Aquabacterium sp. OR-4: one gene and its partner. The protein of the gene in region 1 interacts with the protein of each later gene in a pairwise test. Links are inferred from orthologs where the notes say so. Each region holds a gene or a part of one and is shown on either strand. Other genes may lie near its edges.

Region 1 (7,009 bases):
CGCTGGTGGCTGCGCGCCCTGGCCTGGGCCGGCGGCACGCTGCTGGCCGTCGGCCTGTGCGTGGCCATGCTGGTGGCGGTGGCGCTGGCGGTGGCCTATCCCAACCTGCCTGAGATCAACGGCCTGGCCGACTACCGGCCCAAGCTGCCGCTGCGGGTGTTCTCGGCCGACGGCGTGCTGCTGGGCGAGTTTGGCGAGGAGCGGCGCACCTTCACACCGATCGCACAGATCCCCAAGGTAATGAAGGACGCGGTGCTCGCGATCGAGGACGCGCGCTTCTACCGCCACGGCGGGGTCGACTATGTCGGCGTGCTGCGCGCCGGACTGGCGCAGTTCAACAAGGCCAAGAGCCAGGGTGCCAGCACCATCACCATGCAGGTGGCGCGCAACTTCTACCTGAGCACCGAAAAGACCTTCACGCGCAAGATCTACGAGATCCTGCTGGCGCTGAAGATCGAGCGCCAGCTCGGCAAGGACCAGATCCTCGAGCTGTACATGAACCAGATCTTTCTGGGCCAGCGCGCCTACGGTTTTGCCGCGGCGGCCGAGATCTATTACGGCAAGGCGCTCAAAGACCTCAGCGTGGCCGAGGCCGCGATGCTGGCCGGCCTGCCGCAGGCGCCCTCGGCCTACAACCCGGTGAGCAACCCGCAGCGGGCCAAGCGGCGCCAGCAGCACATCATCGACCGCATGGAGGCCAACGGCTTCATCACCGAAGAGCAGGCCGAGCGCGCACGGGCTGAAACACCGCGGCTGCGCACGCCCACCGACAACGCGGTGCATGCCGAGTTCGTGACCGAGACGGTGCGCCAGCTGGTGGCCAGCCAGTACGGCGCCGACACCACCACCCGCGGCCTGAACGTGACGATCACCATTGATTCGGGCGACCAGGCCGCCGCCTACCGGGCCTTGCGCCGCGGCCTGCTCGACTACGAGCGCCGCCAGCACTACCGCGGCCCCGAAGGCTTTGTCGAGCTGCCGACCGACGCCGCAGCGCTGGATGCCCGCGTGGCCGAGGCCCTGGCCGAGCATCCCGACAACGACGAACTCAAGGCCGCCGTGGTGCTGGAGGCATCGCCGCGCAAGGTGCTGGCGGTGCTGCAGAGCGGCGAGCAGATCAGCGTGTCCGGCAAGGGCCTGGAGCCGGTGACCTCGGGCCTGGCCGACAAGGCCGAGGCCCACAAGCAGATCCGCCGCGGCGCGGTGGTGCGCGCGGTGCGCGGGGCCAAGGGCGACTGGACGCTGACCCAGCTGCCCGAGGTGGAAGGCGCCTTCGTGGCGCTCGACCCGCGCAACGGCGCCATCCGCGCGCTGGTGGGCGGCTTCGACTTCGGCAAGAACAAGTTCAACCATGTCACCCAGGCCTGGCGCCAGCCGGGGTCGAGCTTCAAGCCCTTCATCTACTCGGCGGCGCTCGAGAAGGGCTTCACCCCGATGACGGTGGTGAACGACGCCCCGCTGTTTTTCGACGCTGGCACCACCGGCAGCCAGCCGTGGGAGCCCAAGAACTACGACGGCAAGTTCGAGGGCGCGATGGCGCTGAAGACGGCGCTGGCCAAGTCGAAGAACATGGTCTCGATCCGCGTGCTGCAGTCCACCGGCGTGCGGTTTGCGCAAGACTGGACCACGCGCTTCGGCTTTGACGCCGACAAGCACCCGGCCTACCTGACCATGGCGTTGGGCGCCGGCTCGGTGACGCCGCTGCAGATGGCCAGCGCCTACGGCGTGTTTGCCAGCGGCGGCCTGCGCAGTGCGCTGGCGCTGATCACGCGCATTGCCGATGCCAAGGGCCGCGTGCTGATGCAGGCCCCGATGGCCCCGGCCGATGAGTCAGCCCGCGCCATCGACGCCCGCAACGCCTTCGTGATGACCCAGCTGATGGGCGAAGTCACCCGCTCCGGCACCGCCGCCAAGGTGTACCAGAGCTTCCGGCGCATGGATCTCTACGGCAAGACCGGCACCACCAACGACTCGATGGACGCCTGGTTCGCCGGCTTCCAGCCCAACCTGGTGGCGGTGGTGTGGATCGGCTACGACGCGCCGCGCAAGCTGGGCGATCGCGAAACCGGTGGCGGCCTGGCGCTTCCGGTGTGGATCGAGTTCATGCAGCATGCGCTGAAGAAACTGCCCGAGCAGACCCTGCCGGTGCCCGAGGGCCTGGTCCAGCGCGGCGGTGACTGGGTGTTCGAGGAGTTCGGCGGTGGCGAGGGCATCAGCAGCGTCGGCCTCGACGACAAACTGCCCAAGCCGGCCAGCGAAGAAGAGAAAAAGGGCATCCTGGATCTCTTCCGCTGACGCTTCGGGCGGCAAGCGCCCGAGGCCGCGCCGCGCTCAGGCCGCCGGCGGCTCGAAGCTCAGCGCCTTGCCACCCTGCGCGCTGGCCTGGCGCGACAGCTCGGCAAAAAACTCGCCGCCCTCGCGCGTGTCCAGCCAGCGCCCATCCACATGCCTGAAGTGCTGGCCCGCCGCGCGCGAGGCCAGCCACAGCTCGTGCAGCGGCGGCTGGGTGTTGACCACGATCTTGCTACCGCCCGGAAAGCTCATCTCCAGCAGGCCGCCAGTGCGGTGCACGTCGATGTCGATGACATCGGCCTCCAGCCAGCGGTCGACCGTGGCCTCGATGGCGGCCAGCACGTCGCCGGTGAGGCGGCGGAACTCGGCGTCGGACAGCGGCGTGGCAGCAGGGGCGGCGGTGCTCATGGTCGGTAAAATTCGGCGGATGACATTGCGATCGAGTGTAGCGAGGGCCTGTGCCCCATGCCGTGCGTCGGGCAAGCGCGCCGGGCGGATCGGGTTGCGCGCCGCCCTGCTGGGCACCGCGCTGCTGGTCTCGGCCTGCGGCCAGAAGGGGCCGCTGGCCCTGCCCGGCGCCACCGCCGCCGGGGCGGCCGCCTCGGTGCCCGCCGCCAACCACACCTCCCCTGCCGCTGCCGGAGCCTCCCGATGACCGCCCTGCCCGGCGCCCCCTTTCTTGAACGCCGCGCCGACGGCGCCTTGTGGTTCGACGGTGTCTCGCTCGAGGCCCTGGCCCGCAGCCACGGCACGCCGCTGTACGCCTATTCGCGCAACGCGATGCTCAGCGCCGCGGCGGCCTACCAGCGCGCGCTGGCCGGCCGGCCACACCTGCTGTGCTACGCGATGAAGGCCAACAGCAGCCTGGCGGTATTGCGCACCTTCGCGGCGCTGGGCTGCGGCTTCGACATCGTGTCGGCCGGCGAGCTGGCCCGCGTGGTGGCCGCCGGTGGCGATCCGGCCAAGGTGGTGTTCTCGGGCGTCGGCAAGACGCGCGCCGAGATGCGCGTGGCGCTCGAAGCCGGCGTCAAGTGCTTCAACGTCGAGAGCGAGTCGGAGCTGCACACGCTGTCGCAGGTGGCCAGCGGCCTGGGTCGCACCGCCGCGGTGAGCCTGCGCGTGAACCCCGACGTCGATGCCGGCACCCATCCCTACATCTCCACCGGGCTGAAGGGCAACAAGTTCGGCGTGGCGCACCAGCGCGCGCGCGCGGTCTACCGGCTGGCGGCCGGCCTGCCGGGGCTGCGCGTGGTGGGCATCGACTGCCACATCGGCTCGCAGATCACCGATGCCAGCCCCTACCTGGATGCGCTGGACCGCCTGCTCGACCTGGTGGAGCAGATCGAGGCCGACGGCCTGCAGATCCACCACCTCGACCTGGGCGGCGGCCTGGGCATCACCTACAGCGACGAGCAGCCGCCGGCCGCCGATGTGCTGGTGGGCGCGCTGCTGGCGCGCATCGACGCCCGCGGCCACGGCCACCGCGAGGTGCTGTTCGAGCCCGGCCGCTCGCTGGTGGGCAATGCCGGTGTGCTGCTGGCCGAGGTGCTGGTGCTCAAGCCTGGCGACGGCAGCGAGGGCAGCAAGAACTTCTGCATCGTCGATGCGGCGATGAACGACCTGGTGCGCCCGGCCATGTACGAGGCCTGGATGGCCATCGAGCCCTGCCAGGCGCGGCACGATGTGCCGGCACAGGCCTGCGACGTGGTGGGCCCGGTGTGCGAGTCGGGCGACTGGCTGGGCCGCGACCGCACGCTGGCCGTGCGCGAAGGCGATGTGCTGGCCGTGCTCTCGGCCGGCGCCTATGGCATGAGCATGGCCAGCAACTACAACACCCGCCCGCGCGCGGCCGAGGTGATGCTGGACCAGGGCAGCATCACGCTGATCCGCCGCCGCGAACAGGTGCAGGACCTGTTGCGCGACGAGGTCTGAGAACTGACGGCACCCGGCGCCGCGTGCACGCGGCGCCACCCGCCGGGCGGGTCGCGGGCCGGCTTGGGAGCGGCCCGGCGCTCGACCCGCGCCGCGCATTGACGGGCGGTTCTAAATCCGGCCTTCGGTCACGGCGTGGCAGGCCACGCGGATGCCCTTGAACTCGGTCAGCTCGGGCCGCTCGGCACTGCAGCGCGCATTGGCATGCGGGCAGCGCGGGTGGAAGGCGCAGCCGCTGGGCGGGTTCAGCGGGTTGGGCACCTCGCCCTGCACCGGCGTGCGCTGGCGGCCGGTCATCGCGATGTCGGGAATGGCATCGAGCAGCATGCGCGTGTACGGATGCCGCGGCGTGTTGAACAGCGTGCTGCGCTCGGCCAGCTCCACCAGCCGGCCCAGGTACATCACGCCCACCCGGTCGGCCACATGGTGCACCACGGCCAGGTTGTGCGAGATGAACAGGTAGGTCAGGCCGCGGCGGCGCTGCAGCTCCTTCATGATGTTCAGCACCTGGGCCTGCACCGAGACATCCAGCGCCGAGGTGGGCTCGTCGCAGATCAGGAACTCGGGCTCGGTGGCCAGCGCGCGGGCGATCGAGATGCGCTGGCGCTGCCCGCCCGAGAACTGGTGCGGAAACTTCGCCATGTCGGCTGCCGACAGGCCCACCTGGGCCAGCAGCGCGGCCACGCGATCGGCCAGCGCGGCATCCTCGGTGACCAGGCCATGCTCGCGCAGCGGCTCGCCAACGATGTCGCGCACCGCCCAGCGCGGGTTCAGGCTGGCATACGGATCTTGAAAGATCATCTGCATGCGCCGGCGCAGCGCGCGCGCGCCGCTGCCGGCCAGCGTGTGGCGCGTGTCGGCGCCGTCGAACTGCACCGTGCCGCGGCTGGGCGGGTACAGGCCCACCAGCAGGCGCGCCACGGTGCTCTTGCCGCAGCCCGACTCACCCACCAGGGCCAGCGTCTGGCCCCGCTCGATGCTGAAGCTGACACCGTCGACCGCATGCACAAACTGCCGCGGCTTGCGCTCGACCACGCGGTTGAGCCAGGGCGCCGAGACATCGAAGGTCTTGGCCAGCCCGTCGACTTGCACCAGCGCGCTCATGCCTGCCCCTCGCCGGGCGCATGCAGCCAGCATGCCGCCCGCGTGGCCCCGGCCGCCATCAGATCGGGCCGCTCGCTGCGACAGCGCTCGAACGCCTGGGGACAGCGCGGGTTGAAGGCGCAGCCGGTGGGGATGGCATTGAGCCTCGGCATGGCGCCGTCGATCTGCGCGAGGCGCTCGCTCGTGTGGTCCATGGACGGAATCGATCCCATCAGGCCGATGGTGTAGGGGTGCGCGGGGCGGTGGATGACATCGGCCACCGGCCCGATCTCGACAATGCGGCCGGCGTACATCACCGCCACGCGGTCGCAGGCCTCGGCGATCACGCCCATGTCGTGCGTCACCAGCATCACGGCGGCACCGTGGGGCAGTGGTGCCAGGCTGGCCGGCGCCACGGCCGCGGGGGCGGCGTTGCCGGCCTCGCCCTTGGTGAGCTTTTTCAGCAGGCCGATGATCTGGGCCTGGATCGACACATCGAGCGCGGTGGTCGGCTCGTCGGCGACGATCAGGCGCGGCTCGGCCGCCAGCGCCAGCGCGATCACCACGCGCTGGCGCATGCCGCCGGAGAACTGGTGCGGGTAGTGATCCACCCGCTGCTCGGGCGCCGGGATGCCGGTGTCGCGCAGCAGCTGGATGGCGCGCTGGCGCGCCGCCGCGGCATCCAGGCCCAGGTGCACCTGCACCGTCTCGACGATCTGCTGGCCCACGGTGAACAGCGGGTTCAGCGAGGTCAGCGGATCCTGGAAGATGGCGCCGATCTGGCGGCCGCGAATGCGGCGCATGGCCTCGGGTGCCAGGTGGTCGATGCGCTGGCCGTCGAAGTGGATCTCGCCGCCCGCCACCCGGCCCGGCGGCTCGAGCAGGCCGATGATGGCCGCACCGGTGAGCGACTTGCCGGCGCCGGATTCACCCACCACGCCGAGGATCTCGCCGGGGGCGATGGCAAACGACACGTCGTCGAGTGCGCGCAGCGTGCCGCGCCGGGTGGGGAACTCCACCCGCAGGTGGCGCACTTCGAGCAGGGCTTGGGAAGACATCGGATCGAAAGCGGTGGTCATCAGCGCAGGCGCGGGTTCAGCGCATCGCGCAGCCAGTCGCCGAGCAGGTTCACGCTCAGGGCCACCAGGATCAGCACCAGGCCGGGAAAGATGGTGATCCACCACTCGCCCGAGAACAAAAAGTCCTGGCCGATGCGAATCAGCGTGCCCAGCGAGGGCGAGGTGGGCGGCACGCCCACCCCCAGAAACGACAGCGTGGCCTCGGTGATGATGGCCGAGGCCACCTGGATGGTGGCCAGGATGAACACCGGCCCCAGCACATTGGGCAGCACATGGCGGCGCATGATGCGCAGCGACGACACGCCGATCACGCGCGCCGCCTGCACGTACTCCTTCTGCCGCTCGACCATCGTGCTGCCGCGCACAGTGCGTGCGTACTGCACCCAGCCGGTCAGCGAGATCGCCAGGATCAGCACCGAGAAGGCCAGGGTCTCGTGGGCATCGGGAAACATCGCGCGGCCCACGCCATCGATCAGCAGCGCCACCAGGATGGCCGGAAACGACAGCATCACGTCGCACACGCGCATGATGAAGGCATCGACCCGGCCGCCCACAAAGCCGGCCAGCAGGCCCAGGCCCACGCCGATCACCAGCGACAGCGCCACCGAGGCCAGGCCCACGAA
Region 2 (6,883 bases), 700 kb from region 1 along the record:
GCCTGCGGCAGCCAGTCGTATTCGAGCGACAGCTTGCCGTCGTTGCTGCGCCAGGTCTCGCCGCCGGGGCGGAACACATTGGTCTTTCTGTCGCTGGTGTGGCGCAGCCCGGCCACCAGGCGCAGGCCCTGGCCCAGCGGCACGGTGGTCTGGCCGAACACGGCGTTCGAGCGCGTGGTGTCGATGCTCTCGGGCGTGCTGCCGCAGCCCAGGAAGCAGCTCTGCACATTGCGCATGTCGTAGCGGTAGACACCCATCACCCACTGCAGCGGCGAACCGGCCTGCGAGGCCAGGCGCACCTCCAGGCTCTTCTGGCGCGCCGGGTTGGGGTCGTAGCTCCAGGTCTCGGCACCGCGGTGCGAGGCATCCCACTTGCGGTACACGTCGCCGCTGGCGTTCTGCCAGGCCGGCAGCAGCGTGAGCGTGCCGATGCCCACATCGGCATCGATCTGCGCCCACAGCTTGGTGGCGTCGTAGCTCTGGGTGCCCACCTTCTCGGCGTTGTCGAAGGCGCCCGCGCTGTCGGTGTGCCTCTCGGCGGTGAGGCGGGTGGCGGCGTTGTCCCAGTTGGCATCGGGGATCAGGCCCACGCCCTTGCCACCCAGGTGGATGCGCTCCACGCCGGCCAGCACGCGCAGGCCCTGGCTGGGCTGGAACAGGGCCTTCAGCCGCACGCCACTGGCCTGGGCATCGTTGAAGCCATCGCTGAGAAAGCCGTCGCGGCTGATGGCGGCGGCCGAGGCGCGCAGCGCGATCATCTCGTTGACCGGAACGGTGAATCCCACCTCGCCGCGCACCAGCTTGTGACTGCCCATCTCCAGCGAGGCCTGGCCATCGCGCCGCCCGAGCACCGGGTCGCGGGTGATGAAGTTCACCGCGCCCGAGGCGGCGTTGCGGCCGTACAGCGTGCCCTGCGGGCCACGCAGCACCTCCACCCGGTCGAGGTCGAAGAAGCCCAGCGTGGTGGTCTCGGCGCGAAAGCTGTAGATGCCGTCGTAGTTGGTGGACACGGCCGACTCGCCCATGCCCGGTGGCATGTCGGAGCCCACGCCGCGCATGGCCACGATGTTGCCGCGGGCGGCGCCCTGCACCTCCACGCTGGCCGCGTTTTTCAGCAGCTCGGCGCCGCTCGAGAGGCCCTGCTGCGCAATCTCGGCGCCGGTGACCACCTGCATCGCGATCGAGGTCTTCTGCGCATTGGCGGCGCGGCGCTCGGCGGTGACGATCACGCTCTGCAGCTGGCCGCGCTGGGTGGCGCCCTGCATGGGCTCGGGTGGGTCGGCGCGATCGCCAGGCGGCGGCGGTGGCGGTGGGGACACAGGCGTCTGGCCCTGCGCCGCGCTGCCGAACACGCCCAGCGCGGTGAGCACGGCCAGGCACAGGGGGGTGGGTCGAAGGCGCAGGGTCATCGGAGTCTCCGGTTCGTTCTGGGTGGTTGGCTCGGGCATGGCGCGGCCCTGCCAGGTCTGGGCCCGGCTGGGGCAGCGGTGGATCGGGGAGCGGGCGGCGCGGCAGGCCAGACCCGCGGGGATCAGCTCGGCGAGGCCCTGGGGCCGCCCGCCGTGATCGGCATCGTCATGGCGCCATGATGGTCAGGGCCGGCCGCCGCGTCCTCAGGGTTGCACCCGGCGTTTGCGTTAAAGCCGGTAAAGGCATGCGCCGGTGGCACCGGCAGCTGCAGGCAAAGAGCCAGGCCGCCCCCATCACGCGGCTGGGCCTGGATGCGGCCGCCATGCGCCTGCAAGGCCCGCTGCGCAATGGCCAGGCCCAGGCCGAAACCGGGTGCCGCCGGGGCCCCGGCGGCTGGGGCCGCCACGCCACGCACAAAGGGTTCGAACACACGCTGGCAATCCTCGGCCGACAGGCCGGGCCCGCGGTCGCGCACCCACAGCGTCCACCAGGCATCGCCCGCCTGCCAGTGCACGGCCAGCTCGACCTCGCCGCCGGGCGGCGAAAACTTCAGCGCATTGCGCAGCACGTTGTCGAAGGCCCGCTGCAGCAGCTCGCCCTGGGCGGCCAGCAGCGGGCCCTCGGCGGGTGCGGCCAGCGTGAGCCTGCGGCCCTGGCCTTGCTGCTGGGCCTCGAAGCGGGCATCGTCCAGCACCGAGTGCAACAGGGCCTGCACGTCCAGGCCCTCGGGCTCGGCCCCGAGCGGCACCCCGGCCACACCCGACTCCAGCCGCGCCAGGGTGAGCACCTCGTCAACCAGCGCATCCAGCCGCTCCACCTCGTGGTCGATGCGCTGCAGCGTCAGGGCCGGTATGGCAGCGGCGGGGTTGCGGCGCAGCAGGCCGGTGGCCATCTGCAGGCGCGCCAGCGGCGAGCGCAGCTCGTGCGACACATCGTGCAGCAGGCGCGACTGCGCGCCCAGCAGCGTCTGCAGCTGCTGCGCCATGCGGTCGTAGTCGCGCGCCAGCTCGGCAAACTCGTCACGCTGGCGGCCCAGCTGCGGCGCCAGGCGCTGCGCCAGCTGCCCCGCCGCGGCGGCGCCGAAGGCCTGGCGCAGCAGCCGGATCGGACGCGACAGCGACCAGGCCAGCACGCCGCTGAAACCCAGCGCGATGAACCCGCCCACCAGCACCGGCATGCCAGCCGATTGCGCCACCGTGGGCGGCATCGGCGGCAATTGCACCAGTGCCGGGAACAGGCGCGCAAAAAGATGAATGCCCACGCCGGTGAACAGCGAGCTGCACCAGCAGGCCGCAAACACCTTCCAGAACAGCCCGCCTGGCGCGCGCGACCAGAACGAACGCACCGCGCCGGCGGCCATGGCCGCTCAGTGCAGCTCGCGCAGCAGCTGGTAGCCCATGCCGCGGATCGCGCGGATGCGCGGCTGGCCATCGGGCTGGGCCCCCAGCTTCTGCCGCACCGCGCACAGGTGCACGTCGATGCTGCGGTCAAAGCGGCCGGCGGGGCGGCCGAGCGCGCGGCGCGAGAGCTGATCCTTGCTGACGATGTGGCCGGCCTCGCTGGCCAGCACCTCCAGCAGGTTGAACTCGGTGGGCGTGAGCAGCAGCTCACGCTGCGCCCATTGCGCGCGGCGCTGCTCGGGCCACATCACCAGGGCGCCGGCGCGCAGCACCTGTTGCGGCTGCAGTTCGGGCGCATCGGGCCGGGTGCGGCGCAGGATGGAGCGCACCCGCGCGGTCAGCTCGCGTGGCGTGCAGGGCTTGGGCACGTAGTCGTCGGCACCCAGCTCCAGGCCGCTGATGCGGTCGGCATCGTCGCCGCGGGCGGTGAGCATCAGCACCGGGATGCGGCTGCGCGCGCGGATGCGGCGCAGCACCTCCTGGCCATGCAGGCGCGGCAGCATGGCATCGAGAACCACCAGCGCGTAGCCGCCATTGAGCGCGCCGCGCACGCCCTCGGGGCCGTCGTGCACGGCATCCACCGCAAAGCCTTCCTGCGACAGGTACTCGCCCATCATCGCGGTGAGGTCGGGGTCGTCGTCGATCAACAGCAGGCGTTGCATCGCAGCTGCTCCCGTCAGGCGGTGCACAGGCTGTGGCGGCGGGTCAGCGCCCCTTGCGCAGCACCGCCACCGCCACCGCCACCAGGCCCAGGCCCAGCAGCACCTGCCCCTCCAGCCCCACGGCCAGCGCGCGGCTGCCGCCCAGCTGCTTTTCAAGGCCGACGATCAGGATCGGGTTGACGAACATGCCAAAGAACAGGCACGACTGGAAGGCCCCGGTGCCCATGCCGCGGCGCGAGACCGGCAGCACGCGCATCGTCCAGGTCACCATGGTGGGCAGCAGCACGCCGGCGCCCAGGCCGTTGACGAAGCCGGCGGTGGTGAGCGCGGCGTAGTCGCCAGCGCCCTTCATCAGCCAGAAGCCGCAGCCTGCCACCAGGCAGCCCAGCGCCAGCTGCCAGCTCACCGCCAGGCGCTGCGCCAGCACCCAGCCGAACAGCAGGGTGCCGCTGATCACGCCCAGGCTGTTGATGCCGTAGGCCATGCCGATCTGGGCCGGGCTCTGCACGCCGATGGCGCCATGCAGGTAGCCGAAGTGCACCGGCACCGTGAGGAACATGATGCCCAGCAGCACGGCCAGTGCGCAGATGAAGCCCAGCACCCGCGGGCGGAAGGACTGCGTGTCCTCGCGCAGCTGCTCGGCGCTCATGGTGGCGCGGGTCTGCGGCTCCCACAGGTACACCATCATCAGCGGCGCCAGCAGCAGGCTGATCGCAAACACCGCATAGGGCGCACGCCAGCCCTGCTCGGCAATCATGCCGCCCACGGTGTTCATCAGAAACGCCGAGGTGGCCGACACCGTGGTCTGCAACGACATGAAGCGCTCGCGCCGCGCACCCTCGTAGTAGTCGCCGATCATCGCGGTGCTCACGGTCATCAGCACCGCCTCCATCACGCCCAGCGCAAAGCGGCTGGCGATGATGGCGCTGAGCGAATCGAGGTACATCGGCGCCGTGCCCACCACCGCGTAGAAGGCGGTGGCCCCCACCAGCAGGCGCTTGCGCCCCAGGCGGTCGGCCAGCTCGCCGACGAACACGCTCAGGCCGGCCATCATCAGCATCGGCGCGGTCATGGTCAGCGGCACCAGGTAGTCGGCGCCCGGCACATCCTTGAAATGCGCCTGCATGGCCGGCAGGCTGGGGCCCAGGATGGCCGTGACCAGCACCGTGAGGCTGGCCGTGACGAGCAGGATGAAGGCCTGGATCAGCCGCGGCTCGCGCGGCAGCGCTGCCGCGTGGCCGGCCGGGGCGCCCACGCTGGCCGATCGGGGCAGCGGGCTGCTGGTGGTACTGCGCATCGGAAGTCTCCTGACGGGATGTTGTGGGTGTTGTGCGGGCAGTGTCGCGGACAGGCCGGCGCGGGCTCAGTCACCCGCGTTGCGGACTTTCCCGGCCATCGCGGCCTCGCCGTCCGTGGCCGGGCCGGGCGATACCGCGCGGTAGAACGCCGGCTGCGGCGGCTCGGCCAGATGGGCCTGCAGCAGTTCGTGCCAGCGGGCGTGGCTGGGCGACTGGCCGAAGCCGAGCGTGCGGTCGTCCACCGCGCGCCACTCGATCAGCAGCAGGTACAGCGGTTCGCGGCCGACCGCGCGGCGCAGCTCGTGCGACAGGTAGCCGGCCTGGCCGGGCAGCAGGCGCTGGGCCTTCTCGAAGGCCTGCTCGAATGCCGCCTCGTGGCCGGGCCGGACGGTGAGCGTGGCCACTTCGAGCATCATCGCCAGCAGGGCCGGGGCCGCGCTCAGCCGCGCGGCCAGTGCGCCAGCGGCAGGCCGGCCACGGGTGAGCGAAAGCTCGGCAGCGTGCTGCCGGCCAGGCTGCCCAGGTACACGGTGCGCAGGTCGGGCCCGCCAAAGGCAATGCTGGCCATCATCGGCGCCAGCGTGCCGCGGCAGGCGGCCATCAGCTCGGGCGTGGTGGTGCCGGCCTGGTAGTGGCGCTCGTACTCGGCCAGGGCCTGCGGCCGGCCGTCATCGAGCAGCGTGAGCACCTGGCCGTCGGGCGTCAGCGCGATCAGCCGCTCGGTGAGCACCAGCGTGATCCACAGGTTGCCAGCCACGTCGAGCGCAAAGCCGTCCGGAAAGCCGCCCAGATCGGCCGGGCCGTAAACCTGCCGGTCGCTCAGCGCGCCATCGGGCATCACCCGCAGGCGCGAGATGCGGCGGGCGTTCGTCTCGGCCACGTACAGCCACTCTTCATTGGCATCGAGCCGGGCCTCGTTGGTGCCCACGAAGCCATCGGCCACGATGCGGATGCCGCGCTCGTCGATCAGGCCCACGTAGCCATCGGCGGTCTTGTCGTTGATCGAGCGGGTCCACGGCACCTGGCGGGTGGTGACGGTGAACCAGATGCGGCCGCGGCTGTCGGTGAGCACGAAGTTGGTCTTGCCCAGCGGCCGGCCATCGAGCTGGTTGAACAGCGTGCGCGAGCGGCCGTCGCGGGTCATCAGCTCGATGGCATCGGTGCCGAAGTTGGCGATCAGGATGTCGCCCTCGGCGCTGAAGGCGATGCCATTGGGCAGGCTGCCGCCCAGGATCAGCGATTGCGCGTCAAGCGGGCGGTCGGGCCCGGCGGCCTGCTGGCGGATGAGCTGCTGCGCGCCATCGGGGGCGATGCGCATCACGCCGCGGGCGTCGGCCGTCCACAGCGTGCCATCGGGCTCGGCCAGGATGCATTCGGGCCGCTGCAGGCCGCTGCCGTGGTGGACGATCTGCGCGCGGTCCACCTGCCAGCCCAGCAGCGGATTGAGGTTGAGGCTCATGTCGGAACGGGAAGGAAAGTGCGGCCATGCTAGGCAGCGCCCCCCGGGCTGGGAAATCGAATCTGGCGATGCGCGGCATCGCCAATGCCCATATGCGGGGCAACCCGAACCCGCCGCGGATCACGCGCCCTGATCCCGCCCTGATCCCGCCCGGTTCCCGCTGCGCGGCCCGCGCCGTGCCGCGCTACCAGGCGCCGCTGTCGTCAAGCCGGTGCGGCTCGAACCGGGCGATCAGAAAGTCGACCAGCGCGCGGGTCTTGGCCGACAGGTGGCTGCGCGAGGGGAACACCGCATACACCTGCGCCGCGGGCAGGCTCCAGTCGGCCAGCACCCGGCGCAGCCGGCCGGTGCGCAGCATGGGGGCGGCCTCCCAGGCCGAGCGCATCAGGATGCCGTGGCCATCGAGCGCCCAGCCGAGCACGCACTCGCCGTCGTTTGACGCCAGCGGGCCGCGCACCTTGACGGTCTCGGTCTTGCCGCCCTGGCGCAGATGCCAGCTGCCGAAGGTTTCGTCGCTCTCGCGGATGAACAGGCAGGCATGGCGGCCCAGGTCGCGCGGCGCGGCCGGCACGCCGGCGCGCTTCAGGTAGGCCGGTGCCGCGCACAGCAGGCGCTGGTTGTGCGCCAGCAAGCGGGCCGTGAGCCGCGCATCGG

Evidence for each region. Proteins that work in one complex are often made in the same cells at the same time.
Region 2: the proteins of lysA (region 1) and N4G63_RS17525 interact in binary tests that used the Escherichia coli proteins (3 or more experiments, as listed by UniProt). The link is inferred for Aquabacterium sp. OR-4 from one-to-one orthologs.

What each region holds. Positions count from the first base shown.
Region 1 is NZ_JAOCQD020000002.1:1,895,133-1,902,141, forward strand. What follows is about bases 2,086-5,083. They hold lysA (diaminopimelate decarboxylase), read left to right. Parts: upstream 2,086-2,943; coding sequence 2,944-4,224; downstream 4,225-5,083. Other genes in these bases: N4G63_RS20555 (penicillin-binding protein 1A), read left to right, coding at 2,086-2,295; cyaY (iron donor protein CyaY), read right to left, coding at 2,332-2,700; lptM (LPS translocon maturation chaperone LptM), read left to right, coding at 2,795-2,947; N4G63_RS20575 (ABC transporter ATP-binding protein), read right to left, coding at 4,336-5,083. Outside these bases: more of N4G63_RS20555, read left to right, coding at 1-2,085; more of N4G63_RS20575, read right to left, coding at 5,084-5,328; N4G63_RS20580 (ABC transporter ATP-binding protein), read right to left, coding at 5,325-6,365; N4G63_RS20585 (ABC transporter permease), read right to left, coding at 6,386-7,009. UniProt on the Escherichia coli protein: Specifically catalyzes the decarboxylation of meso-diaminopimelate (meso-DAP) to L-lysine. Is not active against the DD- or LL-isomers of diaminopimelate.
Region 2 is NZ_JAOCQD020000002.1:1,194,236-1,201,118, forward strand. What follows is about bases 1,625-4,496. They hold N4G63_RS17525 (response regulator transcription factor), read right to left. Parts: upstream 3,473-4,496; coding sequence 2,777-3,472; downstream 1,625-2,776. Other genes in these bases: N4G63_RS17520 (sensor histidine kinase), read right to left, coding at 1,625-2,770; N4G63_RS17530 (MFS transporter), read right to left, coding at 3,516-4,496. In the rest of the region: N4G63_RS17515 (TonB-dependent receptor), read right to left, coding at 1-1,409; more of N4G63_RS17520, read right to left, coding at 1,532-1,624; more of N4G63_RS17530, read right to left, coding at 4,497-4,769; N4G63_RS17535 (antibiotic biosynthesis monooxygenase family protein), read right to left, coding at 4,836-5,186; N4G63_RS17540 (SMP-30/gluconolactonase/LRE family protein), read right to left, coding at 5,210-6,229; N4G63_RS17545 (LysR family transcriptional regulator), read right to left, coding at 6,414-6,883. UniProt on the Escherichia coli protein: Response regulator member of the two-component regulatory system CpxA/CpxR which responds to envelope stress response by activating expression of downstream genes including cpxP, degP, dsbA and ppiA.